Regions from separate parts of the Sphingobium sp. LB126 genome, predicted to be linked through region 1. Evidence: predicted binding sites of a transcription regulator. Region 1 holds the regulator's gene; the other holds the start of a gene.
What was found. Region 1 encodes LexA, which represses DNA repair genes until DNA is damaged. Its sites were predicted from a motif close to GTTCCNCNCTTGTTCT; they were not measured.

Region 1 (8,953 bases):
GGCCAGCCTGGCAAGCGATGCGGCGCAGCATTTCGCCTTGTCGGGTTTCCCGATGTTCGACCTTGCGGGGCAGTTGGTGGGCTATCGCGGCAAGGCGCTGCCGATCGACCGGGCGGTCATGGCGCCGCTCGCCGAGCCGGAGCCGGCGGTACTTTATCCCGCCGAATTCGGGAAGCGTCTGGACCGGTCGCTGCGCCAGCCGTTGGGACGGATCATTGCCAATGCCGATTCGATCGGGGCCCAGTTCGAAGGTCCCCTGCGGCCGGATTATGTGGGCTATGCCAATGACATAGCGGCGGCGGGGCGGCATCTGATGGCGCTGATCGACGATCTGGCCGATCTCCAGGCGATCGACCGGCCCGATTTTACCGTCATCGCCGAAGAACTGGACCTGGCGGATCTTGGGCGGCGGGCGGCAGGCCTGTTCCTCGTCAAGGCGATGGATCGCGGGATTTCCATCGTGGCGCCGGAAGTGGAAGCGTCGCAGCCCGCGGTGGGGGAATTCCGCCGGGCCTTGCAGATATTGATGAACCTGGTGGGCAATGCGGTGCGTTACGCTCCGGAAGGATCGATCGTGCGGATCGAGACGGGACGGGCCGGTGAGCAGGCGTGGATCGCGGTCCTGGACCAGGGGGACGGCGTGCCGGAAGACAGCCGTGAGCGGATTTTCGAGAAGTTCGAGCGCCTCGGCCGCAGCGATGCCGGGGGCAGTGGGCTTGGCCTTTATATTTCGCGGCGGCTGGCACGGGCGATGGGCGGTGACATTGGTATCGGTGACGCGCCCGATGGCGGCGCGAGGTTTGCCCTGCTGCTGCCCGCTTTGGACTGAAACGAAAAACGGCGCCCGGTTGGGCGCCGTCTTCTTGAAGCGATGAAAGCGGATTAGCGCTTTTCGACCGGCACATAGTCGCGCTGCGACGGGCCGGTGTAGAGCTGGCGCGGACGGCCGATCTTCTGCGCTGGGTCGGAGATCATTTCGTTCCACTGCGCGACCCAGCCGACGGTGCGGGCCAGCGCGAAGAGCACGGTGAACATCTCGGTCGGGAAGCCGATGGCCGAGAGGATCACGCCCGAGTAGAAGTCGACGTTCGGGTAAAGCTTCTTCTCGATGAAATAAGGATCGTGGAGCGCGATCTGCTCCAGTTCCTTCGCCACGTCGAAGATCGGATCGTTGACGCCCAGCTTGGCGAGAACGTCCTTCGCGGTCTTCTGCATCACGGTCGCGCGCGGGTCGTAATTCTTGTAGACGCGATGTCCGAAGCCCATCAGGCGGAACGGATCGTCCTTGTTCTTGGCGCGGGCGATATATTCCGGAATGCGGTCGACGGTGCCGATCTCGCGCAGCATGTTGAGCGCGGCTTCGTTCGCGCCGCCATGCGCCGGACCCCACAGGCAGGCGATGCCCGCCGCGATGCAGGCGAAGGGGTTGGCGCCCGAGGAACCCGCCAGACGCACGGTCGATGTCGAGGCGTTCTGCTCATGGTCGGCGTGCAGGGTGAAGATCTTGTCCATCGCGTCGACGACGACCGGGTCGATGACATATTCCTCCGCCGGGACCGAGAAGGTCATGTTCAGGAAGTTGGCGGTGTAGGACAGGTCGTTGCGCGGATAGACGAAGGGCTGACCCACCGAATATTTGTACGCCATGGCGGCGATCGTCGGCATCTTGGCGATCAGGCGGTGGCTGGCGATCTTGCGCTGTTCCGGGTCGTTGATGTCGGTCGAGTCGTGGTAGAAGGCCGACAGCGCGCCGACCACGCCGCACATGATCGCCATCGGGTGCGCGTCGCGGCGGAAACCGCGATAGAAGGTGGTGAGCTGTTCATGCACCATGGTGTGGCGCGTGATCGTGCGGGTGAAGTCCTCCAATTCCTTCTTCGAGGGCAGTTCGCCGTTGAGGAGGAGGTAGGACACTTCCATGAAGCTCGACTGTTCGGCGAGCTGGTCGATCGGATAACCACGGTGCAGCAGTACGCCGGCGTCGCCGTCGATATAGGTCAGACCCGAATCGCAGCTGGCGGTCGAGGTGAAGCCGGGATCGTAGGTGAACATGCCGGTGTTGGCGTAGAGCTTGCGGACGTCGATGACCTGCGGTCCGACCGTGCCGTTCAGAATGGCATAGTCCTTCGCGTCTCCGCCGACGCTCAAAGTGGCATTGTTATCCGACATGGTATTCTCCTGATACTTCAATTGGTCGATGCGTGCCTCACAGCGGCCAATCGTTCCAAGCTCTCCGCCTTCCCCAGAAGGAAAAGGACGTCGAAAATTCCCGGCGAAACCGTGCGACCGGTCAACGCCGCGCGCAAAGGCTGCGCGACCTTTCCAAGCCCGAGGCCGGCATCCTCTGCCACGCGGCGTATCGCTTCCTCGATCGCTTCGACCGTCCAGGATGGGACGGGTGCAAGAGCGTCGGCTGTCTGTCCCAGCAGCGCGCGCGCCGAGTCGTCTAGCAGAGCAAGGGCCTTGTCGTCAAAATCCAGTGGGCAATTTTTGAACAAATATTCTGCGCCCTCGGCAATTTCGTTAAGCGTCTTGGCGCGGGGCTTGAGGGAGGGCATGGCGTCGGTCAGCAGCTTTTCCGCGCCTGCCGGAAGGACGATGGCCAGTCTTTGCGCGATCCGGGGCGCCACCAGCGCGGCCAGGCGCGCATCGTCCGCTTCACGCAGATAATGACCGTTGAGATTCTCCAGCTTCTTGATGTCGAAGCGCGAGGGCGAGCGGCCGACGCCTGCAATATCGAACAGCTCGACCGCGCGGTCGCGGGAGATGATCTCCTCGTCGCCATGGCCCCAGCCCAGGCGCAGCAGATAGTTGAGCACCGCTTCGGGCAGCATGCCCATTTCGTCGCGATAGGCGTCGACGCCGAGCGCGCCGTGGCGCTTTGACAGCTTGGCCCCGTCCGATCCGTGGATCAGGGGGATATGGGCGTAGATCGGCTCTTCCCAATTCATCGCCCTTATGATGCCGAGCTGCCGGAATGCATTGTTGAGATGATCGTCGCCGCGAATGACGTGGGTCACGCCCATGTCATGGTCGTCGACCACCACGGCCAGCATGTAAGTCGGCGTGCCGTCGGAGCGCAGGAGGATCATGTCGTCCAGCTCCGCATTCTGGACGACGACGCGCCCCTGCACGGCGTCCTCGATGACGGTTTCGCCGGTTCGCGGGGCCTTCAGGCGAATGACATGGGGCGCGCCTTCGGGAGCTTCCTCCGGGGAGCGGTCGCGCCAGCGACCGTCATAGCGCATCGGCTGCTTGGCGGCGCGCTGCTGTTCGCGCAATTCGGCCAGTTCCTCGGGCGTCGCATAGCAGCGATAGGCATGGCCGGCCGCGAGCAACTGGTTGGCGACCTCGGCATGGCGGGGCGTTCGTTCGAACTGGAACACCGCCGGTTCGTCGCCGCCAAGGCCCAGCCATTCCAGTCCGTCGAAGATTGCGGCGACCGCCTCCTGCGTCGAGCGGGCACGATCGGTATCCTCGATCCGCAGCAGGAACCTGCCACCATGATGGCGCGCGAACAGCCAGTTGAACAGCGCGGTCCGCGCCCCCCCGATATGAAGAAAACCGGTGGGCGACGGCGCAAAACGGGTTACTACCTGTCTGTTCGAACCCGTGGCACTCACCGCTTCATTCCCTGACATTCGCTCCGATATCCACCTGGCCTATCCATGATCGCGACGCCCCCTAGCATGGCTTTCGAGCCACGACAAACCTCCGTTGTCGGTTATGGCCGACACGGCGCGCTGTCGCTTTTGGAGAGGGTGGAAGCCTGGCTGGAGGAGGAGCGCGAGCAGCTGCCGCTATGGGTCCCCGTGGCGCTCGGTGCGGGAATTGCGGCCTGGTTTTCTTTGCCTAACAGATTGGGATGGCTGGCCTTTTGTAGCGCTTCACTGGCCCTGGCCTGTGCCGCGTTGCTCCTGCCGAGCGGCGGGCGGCTGCGCCGGGCGGTCCTGATCGGAAGCATGATGGCCTGTTTCGGCTGCGTACTGATCTGGGGGAAGGCGACGTTTTTGGGTGCGCCGCCATTGGCCCAGGCGGTGTTCGTCGAGGTGAGCGGAGAGGTGAAACGGCTCAATCCGGTCCCGGCTCAGAAGATGAGTCGCATGCTGGTGCGGCCGATTGACGCCCCTGGCCTGCCGCCGCTCATCCGGGTCAATCTGGACGATGAACTGACACCCGCCGGCCTGGGGAGAGGCGCGGTCGTGCGTTTTCGTACAAGATTGATGCCGCCTGCATCGCCGGGCCTGCCTGGTGGATATGATTTTGCGCGGCGGGCCTATTTCGACGGCATCGGGGCGACGGGCCGCGTTCTCAAGCCGATCGCGCTATTGCGACCGGCTTCCGCGCCGCCGCCGATGAGGGAGCGGCTGTTCGCGCATATCGTTGGGCAGATTCCCGGCGCCGGCGGTGGCATCGCCGCCGCGCTGGCGACGGGGGATCAGGGGGCGATCGCGGAGGATGATGCCGAGGCGATGCGGCGCAGCGGCCTCGCGCACTTGCTGTCGATCAGCGGCCTGCATGTGACGGCTCTCATCGCGGCGGTCGTGTTCCTGTTGATGCGGGCGATGGCGCTCAGCCGGCGGGCGGCGCTGGATTGGCCGTTGATGCTGATCGCGGCGGGCGGCGGCGCGCTTGCGGGCATCGGCTATACATTGCTGACCGGAGCGGAAGTGCCGACCGTGCGGTCCTGCGTCGCCGCCTTGCTGGTGCTGGGCGGGCTGGCCATGGGGCGGGACGCCATCACATTGCGGTTGGTTGCGGCCGGTGCGCTGGTGGTGCTGCTGGCCTGGCCGGAGGCGTTGGTGGGTCCCAGTTTCCAGATGAGCTTCGCCGCCGTGGTCGCGCTGGTCGCGTTGGGTGAGCATCCGCGTTTCCGGGGCTTCATCGCCGCACGGGAAGAGGCCAGTTGGCGTCGGTTGGGCCGGCACTTGCTGGCCATGCTGGCGACGGGGCTGGTGGTGGAACTGGTGCTTGCGCCGATCGCCATCTTCCATTTTCACAAGGCGGGAATGTTGGGGGCCATCGCCAATCTGGTGGCGATTCCGCTCACCACCTTTGTCATCATGCCGCTGGAAGCGCTCGCCTTGCTGTTCGATCTGTGTGGATGGGGCGCGCCCTTCTGGTGGCTCACTGCACGCGCGCTCGATCTGTTGCTGCTCGTTGCGCATGGGGTGGCGTCCAGTCCCTGGGCGATCATGCGATCATCCGCGCAGTCCGGCGGGATTTTCGCGCTGATCCTTGCAGGCCTGCTCTGGTGCCTGCTGTGGCGCAGCCGATGGCGCTGGGTAGGGCTGATCCCCGCGGCGGCGGGCGTAGCGATGATCCTGAAAAGCGGGCCGCCCACCTTGTTGATAACGGGAGACGGTCGTCATGTGGCGGTCCGGACCGCGAGCGGGGGCATGGCTATTTTGCGGGAGAGGGCCGGAGGCTATGTGCGCGATGCGCTCGCCGAAACCGCCGGCTATGACGGTATGCTGGAAGCGATGGCTGCCATGCCAGCATCGCGCTGTTCACCTGACCTTTGTGCGGTACGGTTGAAGGGCGATGGACGGAACTGGGACATACTGGTGACGCGGAGCAGCGCCAGGATCGAGAGCGGGGTGCTGGCCCGAGACTGTGCACGGGCGGATATCGTGATCAGCGACCGGTTCCTCCCCGTTTCCTGCCGTCCACGCTGGCTGAAAGCGGACCGGCGCCTGCTTGCGCGGACCGGAGGGCTGGCCATTGACCTCGAAGTCCCCTTCGTCCGCACCGTCAGAAGCGTGGATGACGAGCATCCCTGGATTGCGCGGTCCGCGTTCAGGCTGCGCCGATCCTCTCAATTATAGCGGCGCAGCAATCCTGCGAGCTTGCCCTGGATGCGGACCTGCTGCGGATCGTAGATTTGCGGCTCATAGGCGCTGTTCGCCGGATCGAGCCGGACCTTGGGTCCTTCGCGCCGGAAATATTTGAGCGTCGCTTCGCTGTCGTCGATCAGGGCAACGACGATCTGTCCTTCCCGCGCGACGTCGGTTCGCTGGATCAATGCGAAGTCGCCGTCGAGAATGCCCGCCTCCATCATGGAATCACCCGCAACCTCCAGCGCATAATGGTCGCCGGAACCCAGCAGCGCCGCCGGCACGGAGAGCATGTTCTGCCCTTCCAGGGCCTCGATCGGCACGCCCGCCGCAATCCGTCCGTGCAGAGGGATTTCCAGCACGTCATTGGCGGCGATCGGAGCGCTTGCCACCAGTTGCGGCTTGGGCGGCGTGATGACTTTCGGCGCATTGCGATGCATGGCCTCGGGAAGTTTCAGAACCTCCAGCGCGCGGGCGCGGTTGGGCAGCCGACGGATGAAACCGCGCTCCTCCAGCGCATTGATCAGGCGATGGATGCCGGATTTGGACCTGAGATCCAGCGCTTCCTTCATTTCCTCGAAGGACGGGGACACGCCTCCCTCCTCCAGCCGGGTCTGAATGAAGCTCAGCAATTCCTGTTGCTTGATGGTCAACATGCCTGCTTGCCCTCCTTGGAACGGATGGAGAACGCATAGGAAACGAAAAAGGGGAAGTCAAGCGCTTGGTTATTATCCCCTTGAAACAAGTAAGCGGATATGGCATAGAATAGGCATGAGCAACAAAGCCCCTACGCTGCGCCAGTTCCAAGACCGCTTCCCGACTGAGGATAGCTGCCTCGATCATCTGATGCGCGTCCGCTACGGGAACCGCCATGATTGCGAGAAGTGCGGCAAGTCGGCTCATTTCTACCGCGTGAAGGGCCGCCGCTCCTACGCTTGCGAGTATTGCGGCGCGCAGGTTTACCCGACTGCTGGAACGCCCTTTGACCGCACTCGCACCAGTCTGCGCGATTGGTTCTTTGTCATGTTCCAGTTCTGCGCTTCGCGGAACGGCGTTGCCGCCAAGGAAGTCGAGCGCCAGCTAGGCGTGACCTACAAGACTGCTTGGCGCATGTGCCACATGATCCGCGAATATATGGGACAATTTGACGGCGATGATCCGGTGGGCGGCTTCGGCAAGATCGTGGAAGTCGATGAAACCTACATCGGCGGCAAGCAGGAAGGTAAAGGCGCGGGTAACTACCGTGACAACAAGGCCATCGTGATCGGAATGCACGAGCGCAACGGCGACGTTATCACCCGCGTTGTTCCGAACCGGAAGCGCGCAACGCTGGAACCGCACGTTTTCAACAACGTGAAGCCCTACAGCGAAATCCACACGGACGAACTAATCAGCTACGATAATTTGGGCGAGTTCAAGGGCTACTGGCACAAGACCGTCAACCACAGCGCCGATCAGTATGTCGGCCCGACTGGAACGACCGTGAATGGCATCGAAGGTTTTTGGGCGCAGCTAAAGCGCGGGATCAACGGCACTCACATTCATGTCAGCGAGAAGCATCTTTCGAAGTATCTCGCGGAGTTCGAGTTTCGCCACAATATGCGCGACGTTCCGCATCTGATGCTGGATCGCCTAATGGTTTCTTTTTCCCGCTGACAGGCGCGTGGCCGTGGGCCATTGCATCTAGTAGTCGGTCGAAGCGCTTATTCGTATCATCCGTCATATCGGTAAATTCCAAGCTTGTTTTGTGCTGACGTATCAAAAACGTCATCGCCCTCCTCTTGGACATAGAGGCATGGCGAAAGCTTTTGGCCAACGTGACTGATCATTTCTATATAGATTTTTCTCCGCTGCGTCAGCCATCGCCCGTGACACTCAAGGATGGCTACGTTTCTCGACCCGCCAATAAAATTCTCTGTTTTGAGCGGCCCCCAGCCGCGCTTCCTTTTGTGATCCCATCCCGCTGTTGGGATGCCCATATCAACAATTGGAATATCAAGTGTCTGCCCCGCTTGGGCATTATAGCTGTTCGCGATTTTCAGCACATATTCAAAAGGTTGCTGACCTCGACCTGTGCATGAGTATACGCGCAGAACTAAATCGACGCGCCGGACTTTGCGGATAAATCTTATTCTGAGCCGAACGCCAATATCGGTAGCAGGCATGACACCGCCCCACTCAGGGCCTGACCAATGCCCCGCATGGAGATGGGCAACCTCAAACTTGTCGCTAACTTTATGCCAGAACTGCCAAACGCGAGAGTCATTCCCGCGAAGTAGGTCATACCATAGCGTTGCAAGGGCGACTCCTATGGAGAAAGGATATGCCCAGTCAGGCACCGCCGTGACCCATCGGTATTGCGGGTTGGCTTCCAGCCATTTCCCGCAGAGGAAAAGCAACGGGCTTTGCAAAATCAGTAGGTAATTTGCATCCGCCAGATGGATTCGACTCGGCATTCCCATGCGCTCGCATATCACAGCCTCCTACTTGTCGGAAAGGGATAATCACCAAGCGCTTAACCGTTGGCCGCATTTGCCGGAACGCCAGCGTCCACGGGCCGTTCTATAGCGGCCTCCCTTCAAGGAGGTGAATAGGAGAGTAAGATGGCCAACCAGAATAATCAGGACAAGAATCAGCGCCGTGATCAACAGGGCGGTGATCGTTCCAGCCAGGGTGGACGCCAGCAGCAGCAGGAAAACCGGCAGGGTCAGATGGGCGATGAACGCCGTCAGGACAAGGCGCCCGGAAAGCAACAGCGCTGATCGGGTCGGCCGTCATTCGGTCACGGACAGGAATGGCGCCGGATTTCAGCATCAGGACCGCACTGGAAGGGGTCGCTTCGCGGCCCCTTTCCTTATGCCAGGGGGAGGATTGTGACGGCATCCCCCGCAACGGCCGGGGGTGATCCGGCGGGGCGTATTATCAGGCAATCGGCCATCGCCATGGCGGCGGTCGCCGCGCTGTCCTGGGAGGTGAGGGAGACGATGCCGGCCTCGCTGCGATAAGCGCGCAGATAATCGTCGCGTTCACCGGTCGCGGGAAGGGGGGCGGTAAGCGTCGCGGGCGCCGTCCGGGGCAGGGGGGCGACCGAGCCCATGAGATGCCGCACCAGCGGA
Region 2 (8,953 bases), 340 kb from region 1:
GCCACGCCCCGCGCCGCCGGAAAAACTCCACCAGCGGCCCGGCGATCGACTGCCACACCTCCCCCATGCCGCGCCGCGCCGTCGGTTCCCGGTGCCGCTCCGGCTCGCCCAGCACCAGCCCGGTCAGCATCGCGGGCAGAGCGAAGACCGCACAGGCCAGATAGGCGCCATGCCATCCGATCCGCGCCGCCAGCACCAGCGCCAGCGCCCCCGCCGCCACCGACCCGATGCGCCAGCCATATTGCGACATGCCCGATCCGACACCCAATTGCTCCGGCTTCAGGGTCTCGATCCGATAGGCATCGATCACGATATCGAAGGTCGCGCCCGCCACCCCGACCAGGATCGCCGCATAGGCCGTCTGCAACAGGCCCGTGGCCGGATCGACCAGCGCCAGATTGGCCACCGCCGCCATCACGAACAGCCCCGCGACGATCAGCCAGGAAACCCGCTGCCCCAACCGGCCGATGATGGGCAGGTGCACGCCGTCGACCACCCAGGCCCACAGAAATTTCAGATTATAGACGAGAAAGGCCAGGGTGAAGGCCGTCACCGCCTTCTTGTCGATCCCGTCCTGCGCCAGCCGCGTCGTCAGCGTCGCGCCGATCATCGCATAGGGAAAGCCTGACGATATGCCGAGAAAAAAGGCCCCCAAGGGCGCCTTCTGAACATAGGGCTTCACCGCATCCAGCCAGCCCGCCGAACCCTCTGCGATCTCAGTCATAAATGCGGCAAGCCCCCGATGGTCATTCCCGCATCATATGACCAAAGCCCACCCAAACAACCACCCCAAAAAACCTTCTGCCTTGAGGGAGAAGGATAGGCAGGCTCATTCGCGCAGCGAGTTGGGCGGAGTTGGATGAGGAGGATCGCCCCTCTCGGCCAATATCACCCTCACCCCACATCCCCGAACAGATGCAATCCTTCCGGAAACCGCGGTAGCGTCTTGCCGCGCAACAGGGCATCCACAACGGCAACCGCCGCCAGCAGATCGCGCGGCGCATAGGGCTTTGCCAGACAGCCCAGGGCCACCTCCTGCGCATCAACGGGGCAGGCGCCGGTCACGAAGAGTACCGAAACCCCTCTTCCGCTGGCGAAGCGGGCCAGATCGATGCCCGTCCTCTCGCCATGCAGCGTCACATCCGCGATCACCAGATCGACATTTTCGTCTTCGATGACGCTGACGGCATGGGTATATTCGTCGACGGTCGCGGCCACGCGATAACCCGCCATCTCCAGCACATGCTCATTGTCGAAAGCGACCAGCGGCTCATCTTCGACCACCAGCACGCTGCGAATGGCCTTCCGGCGTCCCTTCGCCCCGACTTCCCCTTTGACCAGTCCGAAAAACATTTGCCGATCCGCCCCATTTGCGCCATTCAGCCGACCAACGTGCAACCCCCGAAACGGGTTTCTTATCGTCCCGGCACACAGGCGCAGGGACAGCACTATTCGTCCATTATCTGGCTCCCCGCATATGGGAATGCCATCCCGTTTTGAAAAGGAACGCTTCCGTGGAACCGCCGAAAAAATCTGGACCGCCGCGACGGTCAGGCCCCGGCGGCCCCAGGCGCCCGACCGGCACTCAAACCGCTCCCGGTTCCCGCCCCGCCCGCCCGCCTTTCAGGAAGGCGAAACCGGCCTCCGCGAAAGCCGCAAACCCGCATCCGGCCCGCGCCGCCGCAGCCGCCAGCGGCAAGAACGAGCCGCAGCGCATCGCGAAACTTCTCGCCCGCGCCGGTGTCGCATCCCGCCGCGAGATAGAGCGGATGATCGAGGAAGGCCGCATCACGCTGAACGGAGAGGCCGTCACGACCCCGGCGACACTGCTCGCCTCGCTCCATGGCGTGGCGGTGGACGGCACCCCCGTCGCGGCCCCTGCTCCGACGCGCCTCTTCCTCTTCCACAAACCCACGGGCTTTCTCACCACGGAGCGCGACCCGCGCGGCCGCCCGACCATCTATGACAAGCTGCCCGCCGACCTGCCGCGCGTCATGCCGATCGGCCGGCTCGACATGACGACCGAAGGGCTGCTGCTGCTCACCACCGATGGCGAATTCAAGCGTCAGATGGAATTGCCCTCGACCGGCGTGCCGCGCACCTACCGCGCCCGCGCCTTCGGTGAAGTCAGCCAGAACCAGCTTGAAGACCTGTTCGACGGGCTCGAGATCGACGGCATCCGCTATGGCCGGATCGAGGCCAATCTGGAACGCCGCACCGGCCGCAACCAGTGGATCGAAATGACCCTGACAGAGGGGAAGAATCGCGAGGTCCGCCGCGTGCTGGAACATCTGGGGCTCCAGGTGAACCGCCTGATCCGCACCAGCTACGGCCCATTCCATCTGGGCGAACTCGCGTCGGGTGCGGTGGAGGAAGTGCGCCAGCACGACCTCATCGTCTTCCGCAAGAGTTTGGGAAAGGCTAGTTAGGAAGCCCTATCCCCTGTTGGCGCTGAGCGTCCCTCACCTCCGTTCGCCCTGAGCCTGTCGAAGGGCTTTTCTTCTTTCCAAGACGAGCCAACCCATGAGAATCATCGCAGGCCAATGGCGCGGCCGCCCCCTCACCGCCCCGAAGGGCGATACCACCCGTCCCACGGCGGACCGCACCCGCGAAACGCTCTTCTCCATGCTGCTGAGCCGCATCGGCTCGTTCGAAGGGCTCAGCGTAGGCGATTTCTTCGCCGGTTCCGGCGCGCTCGGTTTCGAGGCCCTCTCGCGCGGCGCGGCAAGCTGCATCTTCGTGGAACAGGACCGCACCGCCCTCGACGCGATCCGGGCGAACGGCGACAAGCTCGGCCTTCGCCCCGACATCCGCCAGAGCAGCGTCCTTTCCCTCGGCCCGGCAGCCAAGCCGCTGGACCTCATCTTCATGGACCCGCCCTACAATAGCGGCGCGGGCATGGTGGCGCTCGACAAGCTCAGCCGCCTGGGCTGGACCGGCCCGGCCACCTGGATCAGCATCGAAACCGACCGCCGCGAGGATGTGGAAGTCAAAGGCTTCACCACGCAAGCCACCCGCGACGTCGGCAAGGCCCGCCTGACCCTCCTGAGAGAAACGGCCTGACTTGAGGAACCCGTGCTCCTGCGAAGGCAGGAGCCCAGTTCCAAAGCCCGATCCCTGCTCCTGTCCTTGCAGAAGCAGGCTCCACTGCCATCACGCCGCCTCAGCATCCTCATAGGCCTGCGCTTCCTTGCCGATCAGGATATTGGCAAGAAACCAATAGGCCTGCCCCCAGGCGTTCAGCACGGCATCGGTCGCCACCTCCGCGCCCAGCACGTCGCGGATCGCGGGCAGCAATGCCTCGGCCACCTTGGGATAATGTTCCGCCTTCACCCCGGTTTCGACATGGCGCTGCACCATCCGCGCGACCGCGCCGTCCAGCGCCTGCAACTTGTCGATATTCTCGGCATAGCCCAGGATCGCCGCCGCCAGCCGCTTGGGCTGCTCGCCGCTTTCCTGCGCGGCCTGGTCGAACATGTCCTTGATCGATGCATCCTGAAACAGCCGCGCATACATGGCCGTCGTGATCTCCACCCCATGCTTGCGCAGAGCGGGGGCGGTCGCCTTGACGATGGCAATGGTGTCGGCGGTCAACTGGGTCATTTATGCACCTTTCCTCAATGGTTTCGGGCCGCGCCAGATCCGCCGGCCAAAAAGCCGCGCCGGACAAGGGGGACTCGATAAAGATGCATTTACGTTGCATGTTTAAAGATGTAAATAGAATGAATGTTTGAAAATCAACCGCCGCGCAATTAACGATTACATTCATGCAATTGACCCGCCACACCGACTATGCCCTGCGCGTCCTGATCCATCTCGCGGTCGCTCCCACCGGCCGGGCGACCATCCCCGAAATCGCGGATGCCTACGGCCTCTCGCGCAATCATCTGATGAAGGTCGTTCACCATCTCGGCCAAGGCGGTTTCCTGGACACCCAGCGTGGGCGCGGCGGCGGGTTCGTCCTCGCCCGTCCCAGCGACGCGATCAAATTGGGCGAGGTCATCCGCCACACGGAACCCGACATGAACATGGCCGATTGCGGCTCCTGCGCCATCCGCGCAGCCTGCGGCCTATCCGGCATATTGCGGGAAGCGACCGCCGCGTTCCTGGCCGTACTGGATCGCCACAGCCTGGCTGACGCGGCGCGCGACAGAGCCGGGCTGGCGGCGCTCATCGCCGCCTTGCCCGGCCCAGGTTCGGGACCCGGCGCGGTTACCGGCGCTTGCGCATAGCCCTCGGCGCTTCATTCCGGTTCATGCAGCTATCCTGCACGGTCTTGCTGCACAGTGGATAGTCCTTCTGCTCGGTTGGCGGCGGCGTCATATTGCCGCCCACCGTCGCAGGGTTGGCGGACGTTCCCACCGGCGCCGACGGATCGCGCGGGACGCCGGCCGGCGCCGGCTGCATCCCCGTATCCGGCGGCACCGCACCCGTGGGCTGCCCAGCGTTGGGATCGGCGCCGGAGGGCGGCGTTGCGGGAGTCGCCGGGGCGGCCGGCGTTGCCGGGGTCGCGCCCTGCTCCGGCGGCGGCGTATCGGTAGCGGGAGGCTGTTGCGATGCCGGCATGTCCTGCGCCATCGCTATTCCGCCAGCACCGGTGCCAAAACACAGCAAGGCCGCGCCCGCCAATAGGATCGATTTCATCGGGATCATCCTTTCCTTGTTCTTCACCCCGTTCTGCCGCTTGGGCCAGGGGGAGAACCGGACTCGTGACGCCAGCGTTCCGGCCACGGAGACGAACCGTGGCGCACGCGCCGTCAGACGAACCCGAACGACCCGTGCTCCGTCAAGCCTCTGGATAGCGATCGAATTTCGGCAGTTCATGCGCCGCCGCCATCCAGGGCGCAGCTTCCGCATATTGGACATGAATGGCTGGCGGCAGCGCGGCCTGGTCGTCCAGGGTTGCGGTCTGGATATCCACCATGCCAGGAAAGACCTCGGCATTGCGATAGAACAGGCTCGTTCCGCATGTTCCGCAAAATTGCCGCATCACATTTTTCGATGACTGATAGGTCACCGGCTTGCCCCGTACCATCACCATATTCTCCGGAAACAATGCCCAACCGACCATATGCGCCCCCGTACTCTTCCTGCAGTCGGAACAATGGCAAAGCGCGCTATAGGCTGGCTCGCCCTGCGCTTCATAGTGAATCGCCCCGCATCGGCACCGCCCCGTGACCATGGCCTTTCTCCTTGCATGATTCCCTTTTTGTTCTCATAAACGACCGCCTGATGCAAGGCCGACCGCCCTTGCTCCTCCCGTCCCCAGACCCTAGTTGATGACCATGACCCTGCCCGCTCCCTCGCCCGATGATCCCGCCTATCTCCAGGGTCTCAACGAACCCCAGCGGGAGGCCGTGCTGACCACCGAAGGCCCGGTATTGGTCCTCGCGGGTGCGGGCACGGGCAAGACCGCCGCGCTCACCGCCCGTCTCGCCCATCTCATCGCCACCCGCCGCGCCTATCCGTCGGAAATCCTCGCCGTCACCTTCACCAACAAGGCGGCGCGGGAAATGCGCGAGCGTGTCGGCCGCATGATCGGCCCGGCCGTGGAGGGCATGCCCTGGCTTGGCACCTTCCACGCGATCGCCGCCAAGATGCTGCGCCGCCACGCCGAGCTGGTCGGCCTGCAATCCAATTTCACCATCCTCGACACCGACGACCAGCTTCGCCTGCTGAAGCAACTCATCCAGGCTGAAGGGATCGACGAAAAGCGCTGGCCTGCGCGTCAGCTCGCAGGCCTGATCGATCAATGGAAGAACCGCGGCTGGACTCCGGAGGAAATCGGCGCGGGCGAAAGCGAAGGCTATGCCAATGGCCGCGGGCAGAAGCTCTACGCCGCTTACCAAGCCCGCCTGCGCGATGTTAATGCCTGTGATTTCGGTGACTTGCTACTGCATATTCTGACGATATTGAAGCGCCACCGGGACGTTCTGGAAAGCTATCAACAGCGCTTCCGCTATATCATGGTGGACGAATATCAGGACACGAACAGCAGCCAGTATCTCTGGCTCCGCCTGCTCGCCCAGCAGCGCAAGAACATCTGCTGCGTGGGCGATGACGACCAGTCCATCTATTCATGGCGCGGTGCCGAAGTCGCCAATATCCTGCGTTTCGAAAAGGATTTTCCCGGCGCGAAGATCGTCCGCCTCGAACAGAATTACCGCTCGACTCCACACATACTCGGCGCCGCCTCCGGCGTGATCGCGGAAAATGGCAACCGCCTCGGCAAGACTCTCTGGACCGAGATCGACGTGGGCGAGAAGGTCCGCATCATCGGCGTCTGGGACGGCCCTGAGGAAGCCCGCCGGGTGGGCGATGAGATCGAATCGATCGAACGCAGCGGCCAGTCGCTGGACGAGGTCGCCATCCTCGTCCGCGCCCAGCACCAGACCCGCGAATTCGAGGACCGCTTCATCCAGATCGGCCTGCCCTATCGCATCGTCGGCGGCTTCCGCTTCTACGAACGCGCCGAAATCCGCGATGCGCTGGCCTATCTGCGCCTCGTCAACCAGCCCGCCGACGATCTCGCCTTCGAACGGATCGTCAACGTCCCCAAGCGCGGCCTGGGCGACAAGACGGTCGAAAAACTCCACCGCCTCGCCCGCGCGGAAGCTATCCCGCTGGCGCTCGCCGCCGCGCGCATCCTCGACACCGATGAGATGACGCCGCAGGCCCGGCGGTCACTGGGCACCTTCATCGGCGACCTCGCCCGCTGGCGCGACCGCGCGACGCAGCTTCCCCATGCGGAACTCGCCCGGCAGATATTGGACGAAAGCGGCTATACCGCCATGCTCCAGGCCGAGCGCACCATCGAAAGCGCGGGGCGGCTGGAAAATTTGAACGAACTGACCCGCGCCATGGAGGAATATGAGACGCTGGGCGCATTCCTCGAACATGTGTCGCTGGTCATGGACAATGAGGCGCAGGCGGACGAACGCAAGATCACGATCATGACCATTCACGCCGCCAAGGGGCTGGAATTCGACACGGTGTTCCTGGCGGGCTGGGAAGAAGGCATTTTCCCCTCCCAGCGCGCGCTCGACGAAGGCGGGTTGAACAGCCTGGAGGAAGAACGCCGCCTCGCCTATGTCGCGCTCACCCGCGCGCGGAAGCGCTGTATCATACTCCACGCCGCCAACCGCCGCATCTATGGCCAATGGACCAGTTCCATCCCTTCCCGCTTCGTGGGCGAACTCCCGCCCGAACATGTCGAGGAGGAAAACAGCATGTCCGGCGGCGCCTCGCTCTGGCGCGCCAACTGGTCGGAACGCGCCGACCCCTTCGCCAATGTCCAGCGCGGCAGCGGTCGCGGCCCGGGCTGGCAACGCGCCCAGCAAAGCGGCCAGTTCGTAAAAGAACCCGTCCGGATCGTGGAAGCCCGCGCATCGGCGGTGTCGCTCGGCAACAAGGGCCGCGACGACATGAGCATAGGCCTGCGCGTCTTCCATCAGAAATTCGGCTACGGCACCGTCGCGGAAATCGAAGGCAACAAGCTGGAGATCGATTTCGAAACGGCGGGACGGAAACGGGTGATGGACAGCTTCGTCCAGCCTGCATGAGCGACGGCTGGATGTCGATGCGCGAGGCCGACCTTCCGACGGTAAAGGTCATTTCGGATACTGTCCACGGCGCTTATACCGAAGATGAAGCCATATATGCGGAACGGCTGGCGCTTTATCCGTCCGGCTGCCTGATCCTGCGAAGCGAGGGCCAGCCCCTCGGCTATCTCATCGCCCACCCTTGGCGCAGCGAGCAGCCTCCCGCGCTCAACATGCGGTTGGGCGGCATCCCCGCCGATGCCGACGTCTATTATCTTCACGACATCGCCCTTCTTCCCTCGGCCCGTGGAACGGGCGCGGGAAAGAGCGCCATGGCCAAGGTGGTGGAGCAGGCCAGGACAGAAGGCTTTGCGGCGATTCGCCTGATGGCGGTCAACGGCGCGGACAGCTTCTGGTCGTCGCAGGGCTTCGTACGCCTGCCGGATGGGTCGGCATCCTATGGCGACGCATCCGTCTTCATGGAACGCCGTCTGTAGGGCACACCCCGCCTTCGTCGGACCGGAAGGGTAAGATTCGGCGGGCCGACGACAGGAAGATTGCGGCAACATGCCAGTCGCCACTCGCTACAAGGGCATCTGCCACGAAAGTCCGTGCCCACATTCTCGATTTAGAAAATTGGTGGAGCCTAGCGGGATCGAACCGCTGACCTCCTGCATGCCATGCAGGCGCTCTCCCAGCTGAGCTAAGGCCCCATCATGTTGCGGCGTGATGCCGCATCCCAATGGATCAGACCATGTCCGGTGTGACACCGCCGGCCGAATGACGGGAGTTTTCCGGTAAAACCGAAAAACTGGTGGAGCCTAGCGGGATCGAACCGCTGACCTCCTGCATGCCATGCAGGCGCTCTCCCAGCTGAGCTAAGGCCCCGTTTTCCAGTGTCGGCGCCGTTGGGGCGGCGCCTTGCGAGGTCGCTGCCATTAGGTGGCGGCGACCTCCTTGGCAAGCACAAAATTCAATTAATTGTCGTCCTCGCCATCGTCGCCGCCGGCATCGACGCCCAGGTCGTCGTCACCGCCCAGATCGACGTCATTATCCGGCGAATCGCCGTCATCATCCACGTCCAGATCCAGGTCCAGATCGTCGTCAGCCGTTTCGATCTCGCCATCGGCGGTTTCGATGACCTTCTTGGGCGCTTCCTCATAGGGCAACGGCTGCTTCGACTTCAGCACCGGCTCGGGCTCCCAGGCCGTACCGCAGTTGATGCATGTGATAGGGTCATCCTTGCCCAGATCGTAGAAGCGCGTGGCGCATTTCGGGCAGGTACGCTTCGTGCCCCATTCAGCCTTGACCATGTCCGGCCTTTTCCTTCTCTTGCGAGTGCTCAGAACAGATATTACGCGGCACGACTGGGTCGCCCGCGAAGAGACGGCGCCTTGCCATAGCGAAACCGC

Region 2: a site for LexA is predicted at 5,201-5,216, ahead of CAF53_RS15290 (UvrD-helicase domain-containing protein). Genes of this name have one in related genera too.

Annotation. Positions count from the first base shown of each region.
Region 1 covers NZ_NETV01000001.1:2,776,763-2,785,715, forward strand. Annotated here, with positions in the region: gene CAF53_RS13640 (HAMP domain-containing sensor histidine kinase) at 1-829, shown strand, start outside; gene CAF53_RS13645 (citrate synthase) at 883-2,169, opposite strand; gene gltX (glutamate--tRNA ligase) at 2,187-3,641, opposite strand; gene CAF53_RS13655 (ComEC/Rec2 family competence protein) at 3,762-5,828, shown strand; gene lexA (transcriptional repressor LexA) at 5,819-6,493, opposite strand; gene CAF53_RS13665 (IS1595 family transposase) at 6,609-7,493, shown strand; gene CAF53_RS27100 (hypothetical protein) at 7,550-8,299, opposite strand; gene CAF53_RS27565 (hypothetical protein) at 8,441-8,599, shown strand; gene CAF53_RS13670 (molybdopterin molybdotransferase MoeA) at 8,692-8,953, opposite strand, start outside.
Region 2 covers NZ_NETV01000001.1:3,117,561-3,126,513, reverse strand. Annotated here, with positions in the region: gene CAF53_RS15330 (MFS transporter) at 1-724, opposite strand, end outside; gene CAF53_RS15325 (response regulator) at 895-1,353, opposite strand; gene CAF53_RS15320 (pseudouridine synthase) at 1,515-2,429, shown strand; partial or broken gene rsmD (16S rRNA (guanine(966)-N(2))-methyltransferase RsmD) at 2,518-3,063, shown strand; gene CAF53_RS15310 (globin domain-containing protein) at 3,154-3,603, opposite strand; gene CAF53_RS15305 (Rrf2 family transcriptional regulator) at 3,768-4,232, shown strand; gene CAF53_RS15300 (Fe-S oxidoreductase) at 4,213-4,653, opposite strand; gene CAF53_RS15295 (GFA family protein) at 4,787-5,182, opposite strand; gene CAF53_RS15290 (UvrD-helicase domain-containing protein) at 5,286-7,562, shown strand; gene CAF53_RS15285 (GNAT family N-acetyltransferase) at 7,559-8,038, shown strand; tRNA gene CAF53_RS15280 (tRNA-Ala) at 8,179-8,254, opposite strand; tRNA gene CAF53_RS15275 (tRNA-Ala) at 8,354-8,429, opposite strand; gene CAF53_RS15270 (TIGR02300 family protein) at 8,519-8,854, opposite strand.